DNA from 3 places in the Marinobacterium sp. NO-S09 genome. Region 3 is predicted to be linked to each of the others. Evidence: predicted binding sites of a transcription regulator. Region 3 holds the regulator's gene; each other region holds the start of a gene.
What was found. The regulator sigma-54, encoded in region 3, starts transcription at its own class of promoters, with help from an activator protein. The targets are predictions, from matches to a motif close to TGGCACNNNNNTTGCTNT.

Region 1 (3,982 bases), 310 kb from region 3:
ACTTGCTTCGTTGAATCGCTCCTTTGAAACCTTCTATGAACACAGCATTGCCGTTGACCGTCACGGCATCATCAACTGGATCAGCGACAGTTACAGCCGCTTTCTGGGCTGTACCGAATCACCCTTGGGGCGCCATATCACCGATCTGATTCCGGGCAGTTACCTGCCGCAGGTGCTGGCTACTGGAAAGCCGGTGCTGCTGGATCTGTTGCAGCTACGTAACCAGTGGGCGCTGGTGAGCGTGGTACCTGTGCATAACGAACAGGGAGGCGTGGAAGGGGCTTTCGGCTTTGTCGCTACGGACAGCCCGACCTCCGGCATGAAACCCTTGCTGGAGCGCTACAACCAGATGCAGCGCGAGGTGCGTGAAGCCTTGCGCTACCGTGAGGGGCGCAGTGCACGCTACAAGCTGTCACAGATCGCTGGTCAGAGTGAAGCCATACGACTGGTTAAACAGCAGATCCGTCAGGCAGCCCGTTTCGATATCACCGTATTGCTGACCGGTGAAACCGGTACCGGCAAGGAGCTGTTTGCCCATTCCTTGCATGGTCTGTCGGACCGTGCCGATAAACCCTTTGTATCGGTCAATGTGGCGGCCATTCCTGAAACCCTGATGGAGTCCGAGTTTTTTGGTGTTGCCTCGGGCGCGTTTACCGGTGCCAAAAAAGAGGGGCGTCCCGGCAAGATTGAAGTGGCGGGCGATGGCACTCTGTTTCTGGATGAGGTGGGCGATATGCCGCTGGCCCTGCAGTCCAAACTGTTGCGTGTGTTGCAGGAGCGGGAGTTCGAGCGGGTGGGCTCCAATCAGGTGCAAACCACCCAGGTCCGCATCGTGGCGGCAACCAGTCGCAATCTGGAGCAGATGGTTGCGGATGGCAGTTTCAGGCCTGACCTTTATTACCGCCTCAATGCGATGCCGATCCGCTTGCCGGCTCTGCGTGAGCGTCTGGATGATGTGGATGCTCTGGGCGAACGTATTCTGGATGACTGTTGCAGTCGCTTGGGTATCCTGCCCAAATCCCTGACCGATGAGGCCGTTCGCCTGCTCAAGACCTATCGCTGGCCAGGCAATGTACGCGAGCTCTACAACGTGCTGGAGCGTGCCTGCATTCTCAATGAAACCCTCAGCCATATCGATGCGGCCCAGCTGCTGCCGATGATTCAGACGCAGCCCAAAACAGGCGCAACGGATACCCATTCAGCTCAATCTCAGGACGCTGAACCGCCAGAAACGGGCCTGACGCTCAAGCAGCGTTTGAAAATCGAGGAGGCGCGTATTATTCAGGAGACGCTGCAGCTCTGTGATGGCAACCGTACCGAGGCGGCCAAACGTTTGGGGCTGTCCCGTGCGGCACTCTATAACAAGCTTTAGTTTCGCCATCAGCGCTGCTCTTCCATCAGGCTTTCCAGCAGCTGTTCTGCCCCCAGATTAGCGTCATAGTGCTCGACGACACGCCCCACCAGTATGAGGGTTGGCGTCTGCAGATTGTTGTCCTGAATCATGCGGGTCATGGAGCCCAGCTCCGTGCGCAAAGTCCGCTGGTCTTCATGGGTGCCGCGCTCCACAAGGAGCACCGGCCAGTCTGCGGGTAATCCGTGGCATTGGAGCTCGGTTGAGATGGTGCTCGCCATACTCAGGCCCATGTAAAACACCAGTGTTTCATCCGTGCGTGCAAGGTCAGCCCAGTCGATGGGGCGGTCATCGCAGCTGTGTGCGGTGATCAGGCGCAGGCGTGGAGCCTTCTCTCGTTCGGTCAGCGGCATTTTGCAGCTGGCAGCGCAACCGGCGGCAGCCGTTATACCAGGGACAAGCGTGAAGGGAATGCAGTGCTGTCTAAGTGCATCCATCTCTTCGGTGAGGCGGCCGAATACCAGTGGATCACCGCCTTTCAGGCGCACAACCCGTTTGCCCTGCTGCGCCAGTTCAACCAGCAGTTGGCAGATCTCGGCCTGACTGGCTGAATGTGCGCCCTTGCGTTTGCCGACATAAAGGCGCTGAACCTGAGCCGGAATCTCTGCCATGAGTGCATCGCTGACCAGAGCGTCGTATACGACGACATCCGCCTGCAGCAGTGCTTTCCAGCCTTTGCGTGTGATCAGGTCCGGGTCCCCGGGCCCTGCACCCACCAGATTAACCTGTCCCTGTTTCTCCGGAAGCCGCGCTGTGTTTTCGCCTCTGGGTTTCCATCGGCTTGGATTGAAGTTGAAAGCAGGCAGCGCCGTGCGCAGAAAGCTGAGTGTCAGTGTCATCATGGTTGCGATTCCCCATAAAAAAAGCGCCTGCCTCCGTACCGCTGAGCGATGGAAGTGCAGGCGCCAATGCCTCATTTTAAGAGCTATGCAGACAACCTTCAGACCATGAAAGCCGTCACTAGAAACAAAGCAAGATTAATGCCGGTTTTTCGTTCTGGCTGGAACAGGCCTTGCATTGATCCGGCTAAAACTGCTGAAAATGTTTGATACCGGAGTAGCCATGTCGACGCCTGAACAGTTAACCGAACACTTCCTGCTGGCCGCCCGAGGCAGTGAAGCACGTGCGCTGGGGCAGCTGGTGCACAGCTGTCATCTGGTGGCGGCGGTGTGTGAGCTGGTACATGAACTCCAGCGCGAGCGCGGGATCTCCAATGTCTTTCTGGCTTCGGCAGGACAGGAATTTGCCGAGGAGCTTAAACAGCAGAACGGCCGCACGAATACTGCCAGTGATCATTTCTGTGACTATCTGCAACGGGTGCAGTCGGGGCAGGATCAACTCTGGAGTAGTGCCCGGCTCTATCACCGTATCGCCCATGTGCTGCTGCAGCTCAAGGATCTGGCGGAGCTGCGCAACAGCATTGAGCAGGGAAACCTGACGACGGCACAGGCCACAGAAGCCTGGTCGGGTCTTATTGCCGAGTTGCTGTCGGTCCTGTTCGAAATTGCTGATATTGCCGCGGATGCCGAGATCTCCCGGGCATTGGTGGCCCTGTTTCACTTCCTGCAGGCCAAAGAACATACCGGGCAGGAGCGGGCCTGGGGCTGTGTCGGTTTTGCTGCTGAAGCCTTTGATACCGAAATACTGGCGCGACTGCAGCATCTGCGGGAGTCGCAGCAGCGCTGCCTGGACGTATTTGTTCGCTTTGCCGAGCCTGAAGAAGTCTGGTTCTGGGAGCAGCTGGAACAGGCACCGGCCAAAGCCGAGCTGGTGCGGATGCGCAAGGTGATAGACGCCTTGGGAGAGGGGACAGCAGTGCCGCATGGGGTCAGTGAGACCTGGTTTGCGGTGGCGACGGCACGTATTGACGGCATGCGAGAGCTGGAGGAGCAGCTGTCGGCAGACCTGCAGGCCATGGCCGGCGAGCGGTTGGAAAAAGCACGCAAGGCGTTACAGGACAACCGCAGTCGCCTGGAAGCCGAACCACCGGCTGAACCCGTATCGGCATTTTCCCTACTGCTGGATGCATCTTCCGACAGTGAGCAGGTACCGGCTGCCGGCTCGGTGCGTGCTTTGTATGACTTGCTGCAGGAGCAGGCAGACCACCTGCAGCAGGTGAGCGATCAGCTGGAAGAAGCGCGTTCGGCACTCACCGAGCGCAAGCTTGTTGAGCGAGCCAAGGGGCTGATGATGCAGTATCAGAAGATGACTGAGGAGGAAGCCTTTGCCAGTTTGCGTCGTGCTGCCATGGAGGGAAATTGTCGCCTGATTGATGTGGCTGCCCGTGTGGTAGCGGCGGCTGAAAAGCTGAAAGGCTGACCTGAAAAGTGGCAATGTTCGGTTTTTTGCACCTCAGTGGTGCGCGATCTGAGGATAAACTCGGATACAGCGCAGAGAATGCGCGACATGAAAAGTTGGCACAACACCTGCTAAGTACATCACAAGAAAAATAACCAGGTGCCCTCGGGTATCTGCTCTTTATTGGACAATGGCGTCCACTTTCCAATCGCACCGCCCGTAGCGATTGAGAAAGTGGGCGCTTTTTTTTTGCTTCAAGCTTCCCGGGAGGCA
Region 2 (3,982 bases), 180 kb from region 3:
CCGGTTTCCGTAAACAGGTTTTGGCCTATTGCCAGCAACCCCTGCGGGTTGACAAAGTCTGCGGTTTCAAGCTGCCCCAGAACGGTAGGCTCAGGGTCTCCGGCCACTGATGCACTCACAGTGCCATCACCACCCACCGAGAAGTTGGTCACTTCTCCTGGCAGTGTAATCTCTGGCTCAATCGGATACCCCTCTGCCGTCACCAGGCGGTTTTCGCTATCCAAGTGCAGCTCACCGTTGCGGGTATAACCAATTTCGCCGTTAGGCATCTGCACCTGCAGAAAACCACGGCCATTAATCGCCAGATCAAACGGCTGGTCGGTGATCTGCATATCGCCGGTAAAGAAGAGCTTCTGAGTACCAACAGTGCGTACCCCGCTACCAACTTGCAAACCTGACGGGAGCTGAGAGTCAGCCCCAGTCTCCGCACCTGGCTGGCGGCGCACCTGATACAGCAGATCTTCAAACCCCAGGCGATCCTTTTTGAAGCCAACGGTACTGACGTTTGCCAGGTTATTGGAGATGACCTTGAGCTGAGTATCCTGAGCGCTCAGGCCTGTTTTTGCGACGTGCAATGCACCATGCATGTTGTTAACTCCTTATCAGCTCATTCTCAGCACTTCGGCTGCCTTGGATGAATTCTCTTCGGCGGTTTTCATCATTTTCACCTGCATTTCGAACTGACGAGACAAGCTGATCATCGATGTCAGGTCATCCACCGCATTCACGTTACTGGCTTCCAGATAACCGGAACGTACTTGCACATTCAGTCCGGCCGGCAAGGGCACATCGTTATCAGTATGCATAAAGCCATCCTGCCCCTTGTACAAGGCACCTTCCTCAGGCTGAACCAGCTTTAGCTGGTCAATCAACGCAATATCAACCGCATTCTCACCCAGGGGACGAATGGAAATGCTGCCGTCCGTGGAAATCTCAATCTTTTCAGAGGGAGGGATCACGATAGGCGCACCGCCGGTACCCATGACCGGCAAGCCACTGCCCGTTACCAGCTGGTTGGCGGCATTGATCTGCAGAGCGCCATTCCGGGTGTAAACTTCATTGCCGTCTGGACCAATGACTGCCAGCCAGCCATCACCATCTACAGCAATATCCAGATCACGCCCCGTTTGCATCAGGGTGCCAGATTCCATATTGCTGCCTGGGCGCTCGCTCATGGAATACACGCGCGACTCATAGCCATCGCCCAGTACACGCATGGAACGGGCCTGTTCAAGATCACTCTTGAAGGCAGTGGTAGTGGCATTGGCCAGATTGTTGGCATGTGCCTGCTGGGCTCGCATGTTTTCGCGTGCGCCCGTCATGGCAACGTAAAGTACCTTGTCCATCAACTGCTCCGGTAAAGGATTGCCGTTTTGGTGGCTTTAGCAGATATAAAGCAAAGTACATGCCATAAACGAAAAAACCGGGCCAAAGCCCGGTTTAGAATTCAATTCTGGCGGATTACTAGATCTGCAGAATCGCCTGGGTCACGGTATTCATGGTTTCCAGTGTCTTGGAGTTAGCCTGATAGTTACGCTGACCTTCAATCAGTTTCACCAGTTCTTCAGACAAATCCACATTGGAGGCCTCCAGTGCAGCTGAACGTAGCGTACCGTTAAGTCCCGTACCAGGAGGGTTAACAATCGCATCACCCGACTCAAGTGTTGCAATCCATTCGGTATCACCACTGGGCTGAAGACCATCCTGGTTTTCAAAGGTTGCCAACGCCACTACACCCAGCGACTGGTTTTCACCATTACTATACGAGGCGATCATTTCCCCTGATCCGGCAAAAGTAACACCAATCAAATCACCTTTTGTATAGCCGTCCTGCTGCGAGGCCTTAACTATTGAGGCAGATGCAAACTGAGTTGTACCAGTCAGATCAAGCTCAATCTCAGTGCCTGGATTTGCCGGATCAGCCCCCGAAATGGTAATGCTCGGCACTGCTGAGCCCGACGAGAAAAAGTCCCCGTCCTCTGTTACATTCACACCTCTCAGAAGACCATTTGTCGGATTAAAGCTCAACAAAATAGAGCCAGGCTCCGTTCCACTTGGTTCACCAGGGTCCGTAGCCTTACCGAGGTCAAGGAGCTCTTCGCCATTCAAATATGCGTAAGCTCGATAGTAACCTTGATATGAGTTATCACCTTGCTGCACAACAGCCGGGCCAACATTTTGAGCACCGGCAGCTGCGGTAGCATCTCCAAAATCAAAGTTATTCAAGTCATTGACTTGAACCAAGTCCAAATCACCGTTATTAACATCACCTTCATCTGCTTTGAAGGTAACCTTTATCGAAGGAGGGTTGCTGCTACTGTCAAACTGTACTGATTGAATATTTGGATTAGAGTCTAATATTTGAGGCTCAAACTCGGCAATTCTTCGCCCAATCGAAGAGGCATCAACCGCGTTCTCAATACCAATATCAACACCGCCAATCGTAACAACACCTGAAGCAGGGCTTGTTACATTCGCAAGCTCATAGGCCCAAACTTCATTTGCATCCCTGTAATGAGCCGAACCAGTTAGGTTATTTGGCACAACATCTGTACCATCAGTCACAACCAAATCCCCTTGGTCTGTGGCCCAAGCATAAGTTTCAAAAGTTAGTGAGGGCGTCGCCGCACCATCATAATTTATACTATATATATCGACACGCGGATCTGCTGCTTGCAAATCTATTGCCCATTGAGGCAAAGCGTTTGGATCCAGAGCCCCACCAAAAGGCCCCGCTGTTACATCTACTCCAGATATAGTAGTACCCGTGTCATAGGCAAAAGTGTTGCGCTCAGGTGATTGCTCCCGCATATTGAGCTTTACCGTATGTTCATTACCCAAGCTATCAAACGTACGGACAGTTGTTGTATACGTAAAAGATGCAGGTTCATCTTTATCGTAAGTTTGTAGTAGCTGTGTAGCATCTTCACGCGAGTCAATATTAAATGACAGATCAATGTTCTCAGTTGCTTTAGGAGGGCTCTCCTTCTCAGTAACCTTCATATTTTCGATCGGTAAGCGGTTACCATCCGCATCCAGACCATACCCTTGCAGGAACTTTCCAGTTTTAGAAACGATGTTACCTTCTTTATCTAGCTCAAAAGCACCTGCTCGAGTGTAGGTCACACCACCTTGACCATCATTCAGCTGAAAAAAACCTGACCCATTGATCGCCAGATCCAGATTGTTGTTAGTAAACTCAATCGTACCGGCACTAAAGTCCTGAGCGATATCTGTCACCGTTACACCAGATCCTGGTGTATTGGATGAACCAGCACCTACAACCGCCGTTGAGTAAATATCACCAAACTCAGTGCGGGATGATTTAAAGCCAACAGTACTAGAGTTGGCGATGTTATTACCGGCCACATCCAACATGGTAGTAGATGCTTTCAGGCCTGTAACTGCTGTACTGAAACCTGCCATTATTCTATCCTCGCTTAACCGAGCTGTTTCACTTCACTCATTTCAATTGAGCCGATATTAGTATTCACTTTCATACCAATACCGTTCTGTCCTAGAGTGACGCTGTTAATGTTAAATCCCATATAGGTGCCAACTTCTTCGTAACTTCCATCAGCACCTGTGGCCGCCTCAGCAATGATTTTGTAGTTACCTGCTGGGACATCCTCGTGAGCCTGCCATACAAAGTTGTGATCCCCAGCGGGCATGGCCCCCATACTGACCTGATCAACCAAGTTGTTACTGCCATCCATAATGGAAATCCGGATATCACTGGCGCTGATATCGGTGGAAACCAGGCCATCGACTGTACCGCCCTGCTGCGGTAACTGGGCAATATTGGTATTTACATAGGCTCGCTGCCCCACCATGGAAGAGGCCTGTAACGCAGCCTGACTACTGAGCATGGTGCTACTCATGTTTTCCATAGTGCTGGCCAGGTTCTGGATACTTTCCACGTTGCTGAGGGTTGAAATCTGCTGCATGAAATCAGCCGGATCAGCAGGGCTGGTCGGGTCCT
Region 3 (3,982 bases):
CCACCGAGGCACTCGGCATGGATGTGTATTTTGAGGAACAGCGGATAGAACTGCTATCGGATGTTAAGGGTGTTTACCATGCACAATAAACTACGCGGACTCTGCGCAGCTCTACTGCTTTGGCTGCCGGCGGCAGCTCAGGCACTGCCGGATGACCATAATCAGCCGATCAACATCAGCGCTGATCGCGCCAGCATCAACGAGCGCACCGGTATCACCGTATACACCGGTAACGTGGAAATTCGGCAGGGCAGTATGCTGATCAAGGGCGCGCGCGTAGAGTTGCACCGCCAGGGCAACGGTGTTTCGCGCATTATCTCGACCGGCTCACCGGCCGAATTTCATCAGCAGCCCGAGGCCGATGCCGCCCCTACTCGCGCCTACGGCCTGCGTATGGACTACCAGGTTAATCGCCAGGAAGTGACCATCACCGAATCTGCCCGCGTCGATCAGGGTCAGGATTCATTTTCCGGTGAGCGTATCGTCTACAACATGGAAAAAGCCGTGGTAAATGCCTTCGGCAGTGATGACGCCAATGGCGAACGTGTACGCATGGTCATCCAGCCGCGGACGGATTCAAATTAATGACAGCACCCACCAAACGTCTGGAAGCCCGCAATCTTGCCAAAAGCTATAAGGGTCGCGAAGTCGTACGTGACGTTTCCCTGCACGTGGACAGCGGCCAGATAGTCGGCCTGCTGGGCCCCAACGGCGCCGGCAAAACCACCTGTTTTTACATGATTGTGGGCCTGATCCCGGCTGACCGGGGCCAGATCATGATCACCGAGGATGATGTCACCCGCATGCCCATGCACGAGCGTGCGCGACGCGGTATTGGCTACCTGCCTCAGGAAGCTTCGGTGTTTCGCAAACTCAGCGTGCGCGATAATCTGATGGCGATACTGGAAACCCGACCCGAGCTCGATGCCAGCCGCCGCAAGGCCCTGCTGGAAGAGCTGCTGGAAGAGTTTCATATCACCCATCTGAAAGACAGCCTGGGCATGTCGCTTTCCGGCGGCGAACGTCGACGGGTAGAGATCGCCCGCGCCCTGGCAACAGAACCTGATTTTATTCTGCTGGATGAGCCCTTTGCCGGCGTTGACCCCATATCGGTCAGTGACATCAAGCAGACCATTCGCCACCTGCAATCACGCGGTATCGGTGTATTGATCACAGACCACAACGTGCGTGAGACGCTTGATATCTGTGAACAAGCCTATATCGTCAGTGAAGGAGGCATATTGGCACAGGGTACCCCGGAGGTGATCCTGGCGGATCAACAAGTCCGTCGTGCCTATCTGGGCGAGCAGTTCTCGCTTTAGCGGCTTTCCCCCGGGAGTCTTCCTAGCAGTTCAATTGGCAGTCGTTTATGAAACAATCCTTACAACTCAAGATCGGCCAACAGCTGACCATGACCCCTCAGTTGCAACAGGCAATCCGCCTGCTGCAGCTTTCCTCGCTGGACCTCCAACAGGAGATTCAGGAGGCGCTGGACAGCAACCCCCTGCTGGAAGCCGAAGAGGAGCATGAGACTCATCAGGCCGCCGAGGCGGACAGCGACCGTCAGGACAGCGACTCAGCGGACAACACGTCCAGCCGGGAAACCGCCAGCACCAGCGACAACGCTGACAGTGACGACAACTGGAGTGATGACCAGCCCGAAGATCACTGGAATGATCAGATTCCGGCCGAGCTGACCACGGACAGCAGCTGGGATGACACCTTCCAGCACCAGAGCACACCGTCCCAGCCCCGTGATGACGACTGGTCGCCGGGCGACAATGACACCATGGAAGACAGCCTGCAGGATCACCTGTTGTGGCAGCTCAACCTCACCCCCATGAGTGAGACCGATTACCAGATCGCGCTGGCCATCATTGACTCGGTGGATGCCGATGGCTACCTCACCACCAGTACCGAGGATCTGCTGGAGCATTTCCAGAATCACCAGCCCGAGGACTTTGCGGATGCGGAGCTGGATGAAGTGGAAGCCGTGCTGCACCGCCTGCAGCAGTTTGATCCGACCGGTGTCTGTGCCCGCGACCTCAATGAATGCTTGCGTCTGCAGCTGCTGCAACTGCCCGAAGATACTCCATTGCGCCCCTATGCGATCCGCCTGGTGCGCGACCATCTTAATCTGCTGGGCAGCCACGACTACCGCACATTGATGCGCCGCATGCGCCTGAAGGAGCCGGAACTGCAACAGGTCATCAGCCTGATCCAGAGCCTGAACCCCAAGCCCGGCGGCATCATCAGCCCTGAAGCCGCGCAGTATGTCATCCCGGATGTACTGGTGCGCAAACAGCAGGGCCAGTGGACCGTGAGCCTCAACAATGAGGCCTCACCCAAGCTCAAGATCAACAGCCAGTATGCCGACCTGGTGCGCCGCGCCGATAACAGCGCCGACAACACCTACCTGAAGAACCACCTGCAGGAAGCACGCTGGTTCCTCAAGAGCCTGGCCAGCCGCAACGAAACACTGCTCAAGGTCACCACGGAGATCGTGGCGCGCCAGATCGACTTCTTTGAAGAAGGTGACGAGGGCATGAAACCGATGGTTCTGCATGACATCGCCGAAGCGGTCGACATGCACGAATCCACCATCTCGCGCGTTACCACCCAGAAATACATGCACACACCGCGTGGCATCTTCGAGCTAAAGTACTTTTTCTCCAGCCATGTGGGTACTTCCGATGGCGGAGCCGCCTCGTCTACCGCCATCCGCGCATTGATCAAGAAGCTGATCAATGATGAAAATACAGCCAAACCGCTGAGTGACAACAAAATCGCACAGCTACTCAAGGAACAGGGCATTAACGTTGCCCGCCGTACCGTTGCAAAATATCGGGAGGCAATGCACATTCCGCCTTCTAATGAGCGCAAGCGTCTGGTTTAATGAGAGTGAAGGCGGTGCATCTGCTGCACCCCTATGAGAAGGAGAAAAACCTATGCAGATCAACATCACTGGCCACCATGTCGAACTGACTGATGCCCTGAATGACTATGTACGTAACAAGTTTGATCGTCTGGAACGTCACTTCGACAACATCACCAATGCACAGGTCACCCTTAGCGTAGAGAAACAGCGCCAGAAATCCGAGGCCAACATCCACCTCGCCGGCGGTGAAGTCTTTGCTGCGAACGAACACGACGACATGTATGCCGCCATCGACGGCATGGTCGACAAGCTCGATCGTCAGATCATCAAGCACAAAGAAAAGATGAAATCCCACAAATAACCGGTAGCAGCACGTAACCACATGCAACTATCAGAACTGCTGACCCCATCGCGCACACTCTGCCACGTCGATGTAGTCAGCAAAAAGCGGGTTCTCGAACTCGCCAGCCAAACCATTGCAGAGCAGTTGGATGGCCCGGCCGCTGAAGATATCTTCAGCGGCCTTATCAATCGTGAACGCCTGGGCAGCACCGGTATCGGTGAAGGCGTCGCCATTCCTCACTGTCGTATGGCCGGCGTACACAAGGCCGTTGGACTGCTGATGACACTGACCAGCCCGATCGATTTCGATGCCATCGATAATCGCCCGGTTGATCTGGTGTGCCTGCTGCTGGTCCCGGAAGAAGGCGCCGAAGAACATCTGCAAACCCTGGCGGGATTGGCTGAACTGTTCAACCATTCGGAAACGCGGGACTCGCTGCGAGCCTGCGGCAGTGCCGATGATCTGCTGGAGCGCGTCCAACAGCTCTGCCAGGAGCATTGAGCATGCGCCTGGTTGTGCTCAGTGGTCGCTCGGGATCAGGTAAAAGTACGGCACTTCAGGTACTGGAAGACGTCGGCTTCTACTGCATCGACAACCTGCCTGCCCTGCTGCTGCCTGACTTGATCAAGCTGATGCTGGCCGATCCCCAGCCAATCAGCAAAATTGCCGTCAGCATTGATGCCCGCAACCAGCCCAGCAACCTGCAGCAGTTCCCCGAGATCATGGCCCAGCTGCAGAAGCTGCCGAACCTGGGCATCGAA

Region 1: O3C79_RS16165 (nitrate- and nitrite sensing domain-containing protein) is a predicted target of sigma-54. The motif match lies at 2,413-2,430, and genes of this name have one in related genera.
Region 2: flgF (flagellar basal-body rod protein FlgF) is a predicted target of sigma-54. The motif match lies at 1,394-1,411, and genes of this name have one in related genera.

What each region holds. Positions count from the first base shown of each region.
Region 1 covers NZ_CP168954.1:3,499,789-3,503,770, reverse strand. The annotation lists gene O3C79_RS16175 (sigma-54 interaction domain-containing protein) at 1-1,372, shown strand, start outside; gene cobA (uroporphyrinogen-III C-methyltransferase) at 1,381-2,253, opposite strand; gene O3C79_RS16165 (nitrate- and nitrite sensing domain-containing protein) at 2,474-3,730, shown strand.
Region 2 covers NZ_CP168954.1:3,987,618-3,991,599, forward strand. The annotation lists gene flgG (flagellar basal-body rod protein FlgG) at 1-587, opposite strand, end outside; gene flgF (flagellar basal-body rod protein FlgF) at 603-1,346, opposite strand; gene O3C79_RS18400 (flagellar hook protein FlgE) at 1,465-3,426, opposite strand; gene O3C79_RS18405 (flagellar hook assembly protein FlgD) at 3,441-3,982, opposite strand, start outside.
Region 3 covers NZ_CP168954.1:3,809,650-3,813,631, forward strand. The annotation lists gene lptC (LPS export ABC transporter periplasmic protein LptC) at 1-89, shown strand, start outside; gene lptA (lipopolysaccharide transport periplasmic protein LptA) at 79-585, shown strand; gene lptB (LPS export ABC transporter ATP-binding protein) at 585-1,322, shown strand; gene O3C79_RS17580 (RNA polymerase factor sigma-54) at 1,370-2,896, shown strand; gene hpf (ribosome hibernation-promoting factor, HPF/YfiA family) at 2,949-3,239, shown strand; gene O3C79_RS17590 (PTS sugar transporter subunit IIA) at 3,261-3,722, shown strand; gene rapZ (RNase adapter RapZ) at 3,725-3,982, shown strand, end outside.